One region of the Streptomyces sp. NPDC004539 genome, then DNA from elsewhere that is predicted to be linked to it. Evidence: riboswitches for the same ligand, from Rfam matches in the RefSeq annotation. Region 1 holds a riboswitch; each other region holds the start of a gene.
What was found. Region 1 has a riboswitch for thiamine pyrophosphate ahead of thiO (glycine oxidase ThiO). Riboswitches for the same ligand answer to the same signal wherever they lie in the genome.
Positions count from the first base shown of each region.

Region 1 (4,542 bases):
CGCGGACCGCATCGCCGACGCCATCAGCTCGGGGTCCTGCGCACGGGTCACCGCCGACGCGAGCATCACGCCCGCGCACCCCAGCTCCATCGCGAACGCCACGTCGGAGGCCGTACCGGCGCCCGCGTCCAGGATCACCGGCACGCGCGCGTGCTCGACGATCAGCTGGAAGTTGTGCGGGTTGCGGATACCGAGCCCCGACCCGATCGGCGACCCGAGCGGCATCACGGCCGCACAGCCCACGTCCTCCAGCTTCCGGGCGAGCACCGGGTCGTCGTTGGTGTACGGCAGGACGGTGAACCCGTCGTCCACCAGCGTCTCGGCGGCCTCCAGCAGCTCCACGGGGTCCGGCAGCAGGGTCCGCTCGTCCGCGATCACTTCGAGCTTCACCAGGGACGTGCCGAGCGCCTCCCGTGCGAGACGGGCGGTCAGGACGGCCTCCCCGGCGGTGAAACAGCCGGCCGTGTTGGGCAGCACCCGGATGCCGAGCCGGTCGAGAACGGACAGAACCGATCCCTGCACGGACGGGTCCACGCGCCGCATCGCGACCGTCGTCAGCTCCGTCCCGGACGCGACGAGCGCCCGCTCCATGACCTCCAGGCTCGGCGCCCCGCCGGTCCCCATGATCAGCCGCGACGAGAACGCCGTACCGCCCAGCAGAAACGGATCGTCAGCCATGGTCAGCCTCCCTGCACGGCGGTCAGGACTTCCACCCGGTCGCCCTCCGCGAGGGCGGTGGTGGCCCACCGCGCGCGCGGGACGACGGTTTCGTTCAGAGCGGCGGCGACACCGGACGGCGCCGGAGAGAGCACCCGGACGACGAGTTCGAGCACGGTCCCGGCGTCGAACTCCCGCAGCTCCCCGTTGACCGAGATGTTCATGCGACCGGCCGGGGTGGTCATCGGGACGTTCGTCGGGGCGTTCATACGGCGGACTCCAGGAGCGAGGCGGCGGTGAAGCGCCGGGGCGTGAAGGGGCGGGCCTCCTCGGGCAGCTCACCGGAGGTCAGCGCGTGCGCGAGCGCGTCCCCGGTGACCGGCGTCAGCAGGACGCCGTTGCGGTGGTGCCCGGTCGCCAGGAGCAGCCCCGGGAGGCCGGTCGGGCCGAGGAGGGGGGCGTTGTCGGGCGACCCGGGGCGCAGCCCCGCGCGGGTCTCCGTGAGGGGCAGTTCGGTGATCCCGGGGACCAGCTCGTGCGCGTCGCGCAGCAGCTCGTACACGCCCCCGGCGGTCACGGTCGTGTCCCAGCCCTGCTCCTCACTGGTCGCCCCCACGACCAGCTCCCCGTTCGCGCGCGGCACCAGATACACCTGGCTCCCGCGCACCACGGCCCGCACGGTACGGCTCAGGAACGGCGCGTACGCCGCCGGCACGGCGAGCCGCAGCACCTGCCCCTTCACCGGCCGCACCGGCGGCCGTACGGCGTCCGGGACGCCCGCGAGCCGCCCGCTGAGGCTGCCCCCGGCGAGGACGACCTGCCCGGCGCCGAAGAACGTCCCCCCGCGCGCGTGCACGCCGGTCGCACGGCCCCCGGCGACCTCCAGGCGCTCGGCCCACTTCCGGTGCAGGGCGACCCCGGCGCGCTCGCAGGCGACGACCAGCGCGGCGGCGAGGCGGCGCGGGTCGACCTGGTGGTCGCCGTCCACCCGCAGCCCGCCGCGCACCCCGGGCGCGAGCATCGGCTCCAGGCGCCGGCACTCCCGCCCGGACAGCCACTCCGACTCCAGCCCGGACCGCTGCTGGAGCGCGTGCAGTTCCCGCAGGTGGGCCCGGTCGTCGGCATCGAGGGCGACCGCGAGCGTGCCGCAGCGCCGGTAGCCGACGTCGTACCCGGTCGCCTCGGTCAGCTCGGCCACGAAATCGGGGTACCGGCGCGCGGAGGCGAGGTTCAGACCGAGGAGGGTCTGCTCGCCGTGGTGGAGTTCGGTGACGGCGGCCAGCATCCCGGCGGCCACCTGGGCGGCCCCGCCGCCCGGCTCCGGATCGAGTACGGCGGCCCTCAGGCCGCGCTGAGCGGCCCGCCAGGCGGTGACCAGGCCGATGACCCCGCCCCCGACCACGAGGACGTCAGACGGACGCGTAGACGGCATGGGCGTCCAGCCCCTCCCTTCGCCGGCATGACCCGGATCAGGTTCGTACGGTCGGAGGCCGGCCAGCCTCCCTCTCAGCCCGGTGCGTCCGGGCTCCCGCGAGTGCTTTACGTTGGCACTCACCCTAGCCCGCACCCCCCGCACCTCGTAAAGGGAGCCTCGGTTGACCCTCGACGGCCTCGTGTTCACCCCTGTCGCCGACCAGGCACCCGGCCAGGTCGGCACGAGCACCCGCTTCGCCTACCGCGAGGCCGACGGCGTGATCTGGGCCGACTACGCGGGCGGGGACGTCGTCCGCGGCCATCTCGTCGGCACGCGCGCGGGCGACCGGATCGACTTCCGGTACGTCCAGTTGCGCACCGACGGGACGACCGCCTCCGGGCACTGCGTCTCGACCGTCGTGACCCTCCCGGACGGCCGTCTCAGGCTCGACGAGACGTGGGAATGGGAGTCCCAGGAGGGCGCCGGGACGAGCGTTGTGGAGCAGGTCACGGAACCGGGCCCCTGACTGACTCACCGTCACGCAACTATGGTGATCGCGTGAGCGAGCAGACGCAGGAAACGGACGCCCCGCGCGCGGTCGTCGTCGGCGCCGGGATGGCCGGGGTGCAGACGGCGGTCGCCCTGCGCGAACAGGGCTTCACCGGCACGGTCACCGTCATCGGCGCGGAACCCCACCAGCCGTACGACCGCCCCCCGCTCTCGAAGGCCGTCCTGCTCGGCAAGACCGACGGCTCCGCCTTCGACATCGACTTCCCCGGCCTCGGCATCGACCTCCTCCTCGGCCGCGAGGCCCTCGCGGTGCGGACCGGGGAGCACGTCGTCGACACGGACGCCGGTCCGGTCCCCTACGACGTCCTCGTCCTCGCCACCGGCGCCGAACCGATCCTGCTCCCCGGCACGGAGGGCGTCCCCGGCGTCCACCTCCTGCGCACCCTCGACGACGTCGAACGCCTCCGGCCCGTCCTCGCCGGGCAGCACGACGTCGTGGTCGTCGGCGCCGGCTGGATCGGCGCGGAGTTCGCGACCGCCGCGCGCGAGGCGGGGTGCGCGGTGACGGTCGTCGAGGCCGCGGACCGTCCGCTCGCGGGCGCGCTGCCCGCCGAGGTCGCCGCGCCGATGACCTCCTGGTACGCCGACCTCGGGGTCGAACTGCGCACCCACGCGCGCGTGCGGGCCGTCGAGCCGGGGGCCGTGCTGCTGGACGACGGCACGCGCGTCCCCGCGGGCGCGGTGCTCGTCGGTATCGGCGCGCGGCCCGCGACGGCGTGGCTGCGGTCCTCCGGGGTGGCCCTGGGGGCGCACGGCGAGGTCGTCACCGACGCGCACCTCCGCACCTCCGCCCCTGACGTCTACGCCGTCGGCGACTGCGCCTCCTTCCCCTCCGCCCGGTACGCCGAGCGCCTCCTGATCCACCACTGGGACAACGCCCTCCAGGGCCCCCGCACGGTCGCGTCGAACATCCTCGCGAACGCCACCGGGGCGCCTCTCGTCGCCTACGACCCCGTCCCGTACTTCTGGTCCGAGCAGTTCGGGCGGTTCGTCCAGTACGCCGGGCACCACACCGGCGCCGACGAGACGATCTGGCGCGGCGACCCCGCCGGGCCGGCCTGGTCCGTGTGCTGGCTGCGGGAGGGGCGCCTGATCGCGCTCCTGGCGGTCGGCAGGCCGCGTGACCTGGCGCAGGGGCGGCGGTTGATCGAGGCGGGGGCTGTGATGGATGTGGGGGTGTTGGGGGATGCGGGGGTGCCGTTGAAGGGGGCGGTGGTGTGAGGGGGTGGGGATCGTTCGGCGTGGTTTCGGGGCGGGGCCGGGGTGTCAGGGGTTTCCCCGAGGGGGTTTCGGGGGGCGGTGGGGGACCGGTCCGGGTGGTCCCGGCTTCCGAGTGTCAGTGGCAGATGGCAGGCTTGATGTCGTGACCGAGATTGACACGAGGGTCGACGCGCTCGTCCCCGCCTGGCTGACCCTGCCCGACATCGCCGAACAGCTCGAAGAGGAGGTGACGCGCGTACGGCAACTCGTCAAGGACGGACAGCTGATCGCCGTCCGCCGAGGCGAGAACCGCGCGCTGCACGTCCCTGCCGCATTCATCGACGGCGACAAGGTCGTCAAGGGGCTCTCCGGGCTCCTGACGGTCCTGCGGGACGACGGGTTCACGGTCGAGGAGATGATCGAGTGGCTCTTCACCCCCGACCCCACCCTCCCCGGCACCCCGGCCCAGGCACTCCTGGAGAACCGAGGCACCGAGGTCAAGCGCCGGGCCCAGGCCCTGGCCGTCTGAGCACCGCCCGAGGAGACATGGCCACGGCTTGAGGGGCGTGGCCATGGGGGCGGGGCGTGGCCGGAGGGGGCCGGTGTGACTGTGGGCCTGCTCGGCAGGCGGCGGGTTCCTCGCGGGTCCTCGTCCGAGGGGCGCCGGCTCCGGAGAGCCCCCGCTTCCGAGGAGCGTCCCT
Region 1 covers NZ_JBEXLS010000016.1:72,702-77,243, forward strand. Annotated here, with positions in the region: gene ABZX85_RS29595 (thiazole synthase) at 1-678, opposite strand, end outside; gene thiS (sulfur carrier protein ThiS) at 681-881, opposite strand; gene thiO (glycine oxidase ThiO) at 923-2,089, opposite strand; TPP riboswitch at 2,087-2,199, opposite strand; gene ABZX85_RS29610 (hypothetical protein) at 2,253-2,597, shown strand; gene ABZX85_RS29615 (FAD-dependent oxidoreductase) at 2,630-3,862, shown strand; gene ABZX85_RS29620 (Rv2175c family DNA-binding protein) at 4,005-4,370, shown strand.

Region 2 (4,542 bases), on a different contig from region 1:
GAGGCCGATGGAGCCGACGAGGGTACGGACGATCTCCTCGGCGACCAGTTCGCTGTTGGCGACCGCGCCGACGCTGCTCTGGGCGATGGAGAAGAGCAGGAGGAGCGGGAGCGCGGCGCCCGCGTAGGCGAGGACGAGCGTGTTGACGACGGACGCGATGTGGTCGCGGCCGATCCGGATGCCCGCCCGGTACAGCCCGCGCCAGCCCATCGTCGGGTTCGCCTCGTGCAGCTCCCACACCGCCGAGGTCTGGGTGACCGTCACGTCGTCCAGGACACCGAGCGAGCCGATGATGATGCCGGCCAGCAGCAGACCGCTCATGTCGATCGACGGGTACAGCCCGTGGATCAGACCGGTGTTGTCGTCGGTGTTGCCGGTGAGTGCGGCCCAGCTGTTGAACAGGGAGCCCAGGACGCCGATCAGCAGCAGCGAGATCAGCGTGCCGAGCACGGCGACCGAGGTTCTCGCGGAGAGTCCGTGACACAGATAGAGCGCGATCAGCATGATGGCGCTCGCTCCGACCACTGCCACGACCAGCGGGTTCGAGCCCTGGAGGATGGCGGGCAGGACGAAGAAGTTCAGGAGGAGGAAGCTGATCGCCAGCGCGACCAGCGCCATGACGCCCCGCAGCCGGCCGACGATCACCACGGCGAGCGCGAAGATCCCGGCGAGCAGGGCCATCGGGAAGCGCCGGTTGACGTCGGCCACCGAGTACTGGAGGTCCTTCGGCGCGGACGGCTCGTAGGCGACGACGACCTTCTGGTCCAGCTTCAACTGCCGTGACTGGTCGGGCTGGATGATCTCCGTGAACGTACGGCCCTTGTCATTGCCGGTGTCGACCCGGATCGTCGCCCGCTTGCAGGTGCCGTTCGCCTGCTGCACCGCCGAGGAGCCCTCGGCCGTGGAAGTGTCACCGGTCGGCGGCACGCCCCCGGCGTTGACGGACGCGCAGCTCAGCTTCTCGACCTTGGTGACCGTCGCCTGCTGTGTCTGCCGGTCGAACCCGACGCCGGTCCGCTCGTGCGGCGGGGCGCCGCCGGGCCACAGCACCGCGAGCCCCACGACCACGGCCGCGGCGAAGGGGATCAGGATCGCGCCGATGACCTTGCGGAGGTGCCGGGAGACGGGGGCGGCGGGGCCGTGACTGTGGCTGTGCGAGTGGCCGCCGCCATGGCCACCGCCGTGCGAGTCGCCGTGCCCTCCGCCGGGGGGTGTGCCGTGGGGGGCGTGGTGGGGTTCGCCGTGGGGCGGGTGGGCGTGGGAGTGCCCGCCGTGAGCCTGCCCGCCGGACTCGGGGCCCGCGCTGTGACCGGCGCCGCCCCCGTGAACGTGGGCCTCGCGCCCCGGAACCCGCGGGACAGGACCACTGTCGTGCACGGACGCCTGCGGCACGGGACCGCTGTCGTGCAGAGGTACTTGAGGGACGGGACCGCTGTCGTGGAGGGGCACCCGGGGCACGGGACCGCTCTCGTACGGCGGCACTTGAGGCGCGGGACCCCTCCCGGGCCCACCCACCCGAGGTACGGGACCGCTGTCGTGCATGGAGACCCTCGGGACCGGGCCGCTCTCGTACACAGGGCGTCGTACCTGCGGAGTCGGACCGGTGTCCTCAGGTCGCCGGACGGGGCCGACGCCGTACCCGGGGCTCTGCACCTGGCGGGGAGCGCCGCCGTTGCCGGGGCCCTGGGGCGGGTTGGGGGCGCCCGCGTTGCCGGGACCCTGCTCCTCCGTACGGCGGAACTCCTGGCCGGGCTCGTTCCGGAGCAGTGGTCCCCGGCGCTGGAGCGAGCTGAGCCGGGCGCGGGGGTGGACACCACCGGGCACACCACCGTCGTGAACGGCGCCTTGCCCTCCGTACTCGCCCTGCCCCTCGTACCCGCCCGCCGCGCCGAAATCGCGCGTGTCGTCCGGGACTTGGCCGGGCCCGGAGTCGGGACCGCTTCCCGTGCCGGGCCGGCGGTGCGGCTCGGACGGAGGGGGGAACGGAGAGCGGGGTGGTGTGGTCACCGACCGATCATCGCAAGAACGACAGAGGCCCACTGTTCACCGCGCCACAAATACCGCTAGCGTGGAGGCACCTTTTGCACACGCGGGAGCTCGGAGCACCGGGCTGAGAGGGCGCTGACCTTCGTCTTCGCGGTGTTTCACGTGAAACGTCACCGGGATCGAGTGATGTTTCACATGAAACATCGGCAGACGGAAGCCGCTGCGTCGACCGCTGAACCTGTTACCGGGTAATGCCGGCGTAGGGAGTAGGTCTCATGACCATCAAGGACGCACGCACGCCTGCCTCCAGCCAGGACGAGCGGTCCGATCACGGCACGCCCCCCGCAGAGGCTGTGAAGTCCGCGGAGGCAGGCAAGTCCGTCGGCTGGCACAAGGCGTACGTCGAGGGCTCGCGCCCCGATCTGCGCGTGCCGGTCCGTCAGGTGCATCTCACCAACGGGCAGTCGGTCACCCTGTACGACACCTCGGGCCCGTACACCGACCCGTCCGCGCAGACCGACGTCCGCCGGGGGCTCGCCCCGCTGCGGGACAACTGGATCGTCGCCCGGGGCGACACCGAGGAGTACGCGGGTCGTCCGGTCCGCCCCGAGGACGACGGGATCAAGCACACCTCTCCGCGCGGTGGCCTGCGCAATCTCGACGCGGTCTTCCCGGGCCGCCCCCGGCTCCCGCGCCGCAGCCGGGACGGGCGGCCGGTCACGCAACTGGCGTACGCGCGCAGGGGCGAGGTCACCCCGGAGATGGAGTTCGTGGCGCTGCGGGAGAACGTCTCCCCGGAGGTCGTCCGCGAGGAGATCGCGGCGGGGCGGGCCGTGCTGCCCGCGAACGTCAACCACCCGGAGATCGAGCCGATGATCATCGGCAAGCGGTTCCTGGTGAAGGTCAACGCGAACATCGGCAACTCGGCGGTGACGTCCTCCATCGAGGAGGAGGTCGAGAAGATGACCTGGGCGACCCGCTGGGGCGCCGACACGGTCATGGACCTCTCCACCGGCCGCAACATCCACACCACCCGCGAGTGGGTGCTGCGCAACTCCCCCGTCCCCATCGGCACGGTGCCGCTGTACCAGGCGCTGGAGAAGGTCGACGGGCGGGCCGAGGAGCTGACCTGGGAGATCTACAAGGACACGGTGATCGAGCAGGCCGAGCAGGGCGTGGACTACATGACGGTCCACGCGGGCGTGCGTCTCGCGTACGTGCCGCTCACCGCGAACCGCAAGACCGGCATCGTCTCGCGCGGCGGCTCGATCATGGCGGCCTGGTGCCTCGCGCACCACCGGGAGTCGTTCCTGTACGAGAACTTCGAGGAACTCTGCGAGATCCTCGCCGCCTACGACGTCACCTACTCGCTGGGCGACGGACTGCGGCCGGGCTCGATCGCGGACGCCAACGACGAGGCGCAGTTCGCCGAGCTGAGGACGCTCGGGGAACTCAACCGGATCGCGAAGCGTCACGACGTCCAGACGATGATCGAGGGCCCGGGGCACGTCCCGATGCACAAGATCAAGGAGAACATCGACCTCCAGCAGGAGATCTGCGACGAGGCCCCGTTCTACACGCTCGGCCCCCTGACGACGGACGTCGCCCCGGCGTACGACCACATCACCTCCGGTATCGGCGCCGCGATGATCGCCTGGTGGGGCACGGCGATGCTCTGCTACGTCACGCCGAAGGAACACCTCGGCCTGCCCAACCGCGACGACGTCAAGACCGGCGTCATCACCTACAAGATCGCCGCCCACGCGGCCGACCTCGCCAAGGGCCACCCCGGCGCCCAGGACTGGGACGACGCCCTCTCCGACGCCCGCTTCGAGTTCCGCTGGGAGGACCAGTTCAACCTGGCCCTCGACCCGGTGACGGCCCGCGAGTTCCACGACGAGACCCTCCCGGCCGAGCCCGCCAAGACCGCGCACTTCTGCTCGATGTGCGGTCCGAAGTTCTGCTCGATGAAGATCAGCCAGGACATCCGCCGTGAACACGGCGGCAGTCGTGCGGAGATCGAGGACGGGATGGCGCAGAAGTCGAAGGAGTTCGCGGCGGCGGGGAACCGGGTGTATCTGCCGATCGCGGACTGAGTGGACTGAGCGGGGTGGGTGCGGTGTCCGTCGTGGGGGAGGCGGGCACCGTTGCTCAGCTGGGGAAATGCGTGGGTACGGGGTCATTGTCAGTGGTGGGGGCTACGGTATTGGCATAGGTGTTCGACCGGCCCGTGGCCGGGTGTGTGGGACGGGGGTCGGTGTCGTGGGCAAGGTGTTCGTGTCGTACGCGGTGGGGTGGGATCTCGGGGCGCGGGCCGCTGTGGGGCCGCTCTCGCGGGCCGGGGCGGAGGCGCGGGACGCCGCGGGGGAGCCGTATGTGATGGTGTATCGGGTTCCGGGGCGGCGGGAGCCCGTGGAGGTGCATCTCGTGGCCTGGGGTGACTCCTACGTCGGGATGTGGGCGTACGACGAGCAGGGCAGGCGCAGGGCCGAGGTGGACTGGCGGCTGCTGGAGCCGGAGCGGGTGTTCCTGCGCCACCTCGGCGCCTGGCTGTAC
Region 2 covers NZ_JBEXLS010000026.1:104,759-109,300, reverse strand. Annotated here, with positions in the region: gene ABZX85_RS39000 (YibE/F family protein) at 1-1,458, opposite strand, end outside; TPP riboswitch at 2,080-2,269, shown strand; gene thiC (phosphomethylpyrimidine synthase ThiC) at 2,262-4,082, shown strand; gene ABZX85_RS38990 (DUF4241 domain-containing protein) at 4,249-4,542, shown strand, end outside.
Region 2: it holds a riboswitch for thiamine pyrophosphate, as region 1 does, so the genes downstream of both, thiC (phosphomethylpyrimidine synthase ThiC) here and thiO (glycine oxidase ThiO) in region 1, are expected to answer to the same signal.

Region 3 (4,542 bases), on a different contig from region 1:
GTTCCGCGACGAGATCCCGTCGGCGCAGCCTCAGGCGGCGGTGCCGCAGAAACCGGAGCCCATGGCCGACGAGCGGCAGGCCGCGCCGCAGAAGAAGAGCGCGGGGCGTGACCTGGGCGCGGCGATAGGGGTCGGGATCGGGCTCGGGGCGGTGATCGTCGCCTCGCTGTTCATCGTCAAGGCCGTGTTCGTCGGGGTGATAGCGGTCGCCGTCGTCGTGGGGCTGTGGGAGCTGACCAGTCGGCTCCAGGAGCGCAAGCAGATCAAGGCGCCGCTGGTGCCGCTCGCCGTCGGCGGGGCCGCGATGGTCGTCGCCGGGTACGTCCGCGGGCCCGAGGGGGCCTGGGTCGCCATGGCGCTCACGGCCCTGGCGGTGCTGGTCTGGCGGATGACGGAACCTCCCGAGGGGTACCTCAAGGACGTCACGGCCGGGGTCTTCGCCGCGTTCTACGTGCCGTTCCTGGCCACGTTCGTCGCGCTGATGCTGACCGCCGAGGACGGGCACCGCCGCGTCCTCGTCTTCCTGGTGCTGACGGTCGTCAGCGACACCGGTGCGTACGCCGTCGGCTGGCGCTTCGGCAAGCACAAGCTCGCGCCCCGGATCAGCCCCGGCAAGACCCGCGAGGGCCTGCTCGGAGCGATCGCCTTCGCGATGGTCGCCGGTGCCCTGCTCATGCAGTACGTCATCGAGGACGGCACCTGGTGGCAGGGCCTCCTCCTCGGCCTCGCCGTCGCCGCCAGCGCCACGCTGGGCGACCTCGGCGAGTCGATGATCAAGCGGGACCTGGGCATCAAGGACATGGGCACGCTGCTGCCGGGCCACGGCGGCATCATGGACCGCCTGGACTCCCTGCTCCCCACGGCGCCGGTGGTGTGGTCGTTGCTGGTGCTGTTCGTCGGCACCGGCTGACTCCCGGTCGCACCGAGCCCTCGCCCTTTCCGGGCGGGGGCTCTTTGCGTAGGGTGCGGCGCATGCTGGCCAGGCGGGGGAAGGACGGCAGGCTCTACGGGGCGCTGCCGTGTGCGTGGTGCGAGGCACCGATCGTGCAGGACGGGCGCCGGCGGGTGCGGCGGTACTGCCGGGGGTGGCACCGGGTGAAGCGGTACGTCACGAGCGCCCTCGACCCGCTCTTCGATCTCTTCGCGAACTGACGGGCCGGGGTTCTCAGGCGGTGGGGGCTTGCGTAAAGTGCGCGCATGCAGCGTGCGAGACGTGAAGAGGACGGCACCTACCACGGCGACTTACAGTGCCGGTGGTGTGGTGCGCTCCTGAGTCAGAACGGGCGGCGGCGGGTGAAGCTGTACTGCGGGCCGTGGCATCGGACGAAGTCGTACACGGCGAACGTGATCGGTGCTGTGCTGGCGCTCTTCTGACCCGGTCGGCGTACTCGCGGGGATCTGCGACACTGGTTGGTGTTATGCCTAAGCCCGGAGAATTGACGTTCGTCGCCCCCCGCGGAGCCAAGAAGCCGCCGCGGCACCTTGCCGATCTCTCGCCCGCCGAGCGGAAAGAGGTTGTCGCGGAGGTCGGGGAGAAGCCGTTTCGTGCGAAGCAGCTTTCGCAGCACTACTTCGCGCGGTACGCGCACGACCCGGCGGAGTGGACGGACATCCCGGCCGGGTCGCGCGGGAAGCTTCAGGAGGCGTTGTTCCCTGAGCTGATGACTGTCGTGCGGCATCTGTCGACCGACGAGGGCACGACCCGCAAGACGCTGTGGCGGATGTTCGACGGGACGCTCGTCGAATCCGTGCTGATGCGGTACCCGGACCGGGTGACGATGTGCATCAGCTCGCAGGCCGGATGCGGGATGAACTGCCCGTTCTGCGCGACGGGGCAGGCGGGTCTGGACCGGAATCTGTCGACCGCCGAGATCGTGCACCAGATCGTGGACGGCATGCGGGCGCTCAGGGACGGGGACGTGCCCGGGGGGCCCGCCCGGCTCTCCAACATCGTCTTCATGGGGATGGGCGAGCCCCTCGCCAACTACAAGCGCGTCGTCGGCGCCATCCGCGCGCTGACCGACCCGAACCCCGACGGGCTCGGCCTCTCGCAGCGCGGGATCACCGTCTCGACCGTCGGCCTCGTCCCGGCGATCCACCGGTTCGCGGACGAGGGCTTCAAGTGCCGCCTCGCGATCTCCCTGCACGCCCCGGACGACGAACTCCGCGACACCCTCGTCCCCGTCAACACCCGCTGGAAGGTCCGCGAGGTCCTCGACGCCGGGTTCGAGTACGTCGAGAAGTCGGGCCGCCGGCTGTCGATCGAGTACGCGCTGATCCGGGACATCAACGACCAGGCATGGCGGGGCGACCGGCTCGGCCGGCTGCTGCGCGGCAAGCCGGTGCACGTCAACCTGATCCCGCTGAACCCGACCCCCGGCTCGAAGTGGACCGCGTCGCGGCCCGAGGACGAGAAGGCGTTCGTGGAGGCGATCGCGGCGCACGGCGTGCCGGTCACCGTCCGGGACACCCGGGGCCAGGAGATCGACGGGGCGTGCGGCCAGCTCGCCGCGACCGAGCGGTAAGCTGACCGTCGGACGTTCGCGTCGTCATACATTCATATATCCGACAGGGGAGCGCGACAGCGCTGAGAGTGCGGTGAACAGGCCGCAGACCCTCTGAACCTCGCCCAGGTCATTCTGGGTAGGAAGTTCGGTCATCACCGTGAAGAAGTTCGTCGTTGTCGCCGTGGGCCTCGGTCTGGTCGCGCTCTCCGCGTGCGGATCATCGTCCGAGAAGTCTGATGATCAGACCTCCAGCTCCGGCTCGAAGACCGTCACCCTCGTCAGCCACAGCTCCTGGGCCGTCTCCAAGACCGTCCTCGCCGACTTCGAGAAGACCTCCGGCTACCAGGTCAAGGTCCTCACCGACGGCGACGCCGGCCAGGCCGTCAACAAGGCGATCCTGACGAAGGACAACCCCCAGGGCGACGTCTTCTTCGGCGTCGACAACACCCTCCTCTCCCGCGCCCTCGACAACGGCCTCTTCCAGCCGTACGAGGCGAAGGGGCTGGCGCAGGTCGGCGAGGAGTACCAGCTCGACGCCGGAAAGCACCGGGTCACCCCCGTCGACTACGGCGACATCTGCGTCAACTACGACAAGAAGTACTTCGCCGACCACAAGCTGACCCCGCCGGCGTCGTACGACGATCTGATCAAGCCCGAGTACAAGGACCTCCTGGTCACCGAGAACGTCTCGACGTCCTCCCCGGGCCTCGGCTTCCTGCTCGGGACGGCTGCCAAGTACGGCGACGACGGCTGGCAGGACTACTGGAAGAAGCTGAAGGCGAACGGCGTCGAGGTCGTCGACGGCTGGGACCAGGCGTACAACGAGGTGTTCTCCGGGTCGGCCGGCGGCAAGAAGGCCAAGGGGGACCGGCCGCTCGTCGTGTCGTACGCCTCCTCCCCGCCCGCCGAGGTGATCTTCGCGGACCCGAAGCCGACGGCCGCGCCCACCGGCGTCGCCGAAGGCACCTGCTTCCGGCAGATCGAGTTCGCCGGCCTGCTCAGCAACGCCAAGAACACCGCCGGCGGCAAGGCGCTGATCGACTTCCTGATCGGCAAGGAGTTCCAGCAGGACATGCCGCTGAACATGTTCGTGTACCCGGTGCTCCAGGGCGCGGCGGTCCCGGCGGAGTTCACGAAGTACGGTCCCGCCGCGAAGTCCCCCGAGACCATGGCCCCGGCGAAGATCGCCGCCGACCGTGACGACTGGGTCAAGACGTGGGCCTCTCTCGTCCTCAAGTAGTCCGGCTGGGCCTGATGGCCCTGCCGCTGGCGTTCTTCGGGATCTTCTTCGCCTACCCGGTCGCCGCGATCCTGCTGCGCGGCCTGCACGCCGACGGCACCTGGCACCTCGGCCGCCTCTGGGACGTCGTCGCCCAGCCGGACATCCGGCACGTCCTGTGGTTCACGACCTGGCAGGCCCTCGCCTCCACCGCCCTGACCCTGCTGATCGCCCTGCCCGGCGCCTACGTCTTCGCCCGCCTCGACTTCCCCGGCCGCCGCCTCCTGCACGCGGTCGTCACGGTCCCGTTCGTCCTGCCGACGGTCGTCGTCGGTACGGCGTTCCTGGCGCTCGTCGGCCGGGGCGGCCTCACCGACGAACTGTGGGGCGTACGGCTCGACACGACCGTGTGGGCGATCCTGCTGGCGCACGTCTTCTTCAACTACGCGGTCGTCGTCCGGACCGTCGGCGGGCTCTGGGCGCAGCTCGACCCGCGTCAGGAGGAGGCGGCGCGGGTGCTGGGGGCGTCGCGGCTGCGGGCGTTCCGCGCGGTCACCCTGCCCGCGCTCGGCCCGGCCGTCGCCGCCGCCGCGCTGATGGTGTTCCTGTTCACGTTCACGTCGTTCGGGGTCGTGCAGATCCTCGGCGGGCCGACCTTCTCGACCCTTGAGGTGGAGATCTACCGGCAGACGTCCGAGATCTTCGACCTGACGACGGCCGCCGTCCTCACGGTCGTCCAGTTCGTGGCGGTGGGCGCGATCCTCGCCGTGCACGCCTGGACCGTACGGCGCCGGGAGAGCGCGCTGCGGCTGGTGG
Region 3 covers NZ_JBEXLS010000001.1:26,127-30,668, reverse strand. Annotated here, with positions in the region: gene ABZX85_RS00145 (phosphatidate cytidylyltransferase) at 1-910, shown strand, start outside; gene ABZX85_RS00140 (hypothetical protein) at 973-1,152, shown strand; gene ABZX85_RS00135 (hypothetical protein) at 1,198-1,374, shown strand; gene rlmN (23S rRNA (adenine(2503)-C(2))-methyltransferase RlmN) at 1,419-2,525, shown strand; TPP riboswitch at 2,561-2,668, shown strand; gene ABZX85_RS00125 (thiamine ABC transporter substrate-binding protein) at 2,659-3,747, shown strand; gene ABZX85_RS00120 (iron ABC transporter permease) at 3,762-4,542, shown strand, end outside.
Region 3: it holds a riboswitch for thiamine pyrophosphate, as region 1 does, so the genes downstream of both, ABZX85_RS00125 (thiamine ABC transporter substrate-binding protein) here and thiO (glycine oxidase ThiO) in region 1, are expected to answer to the same signal.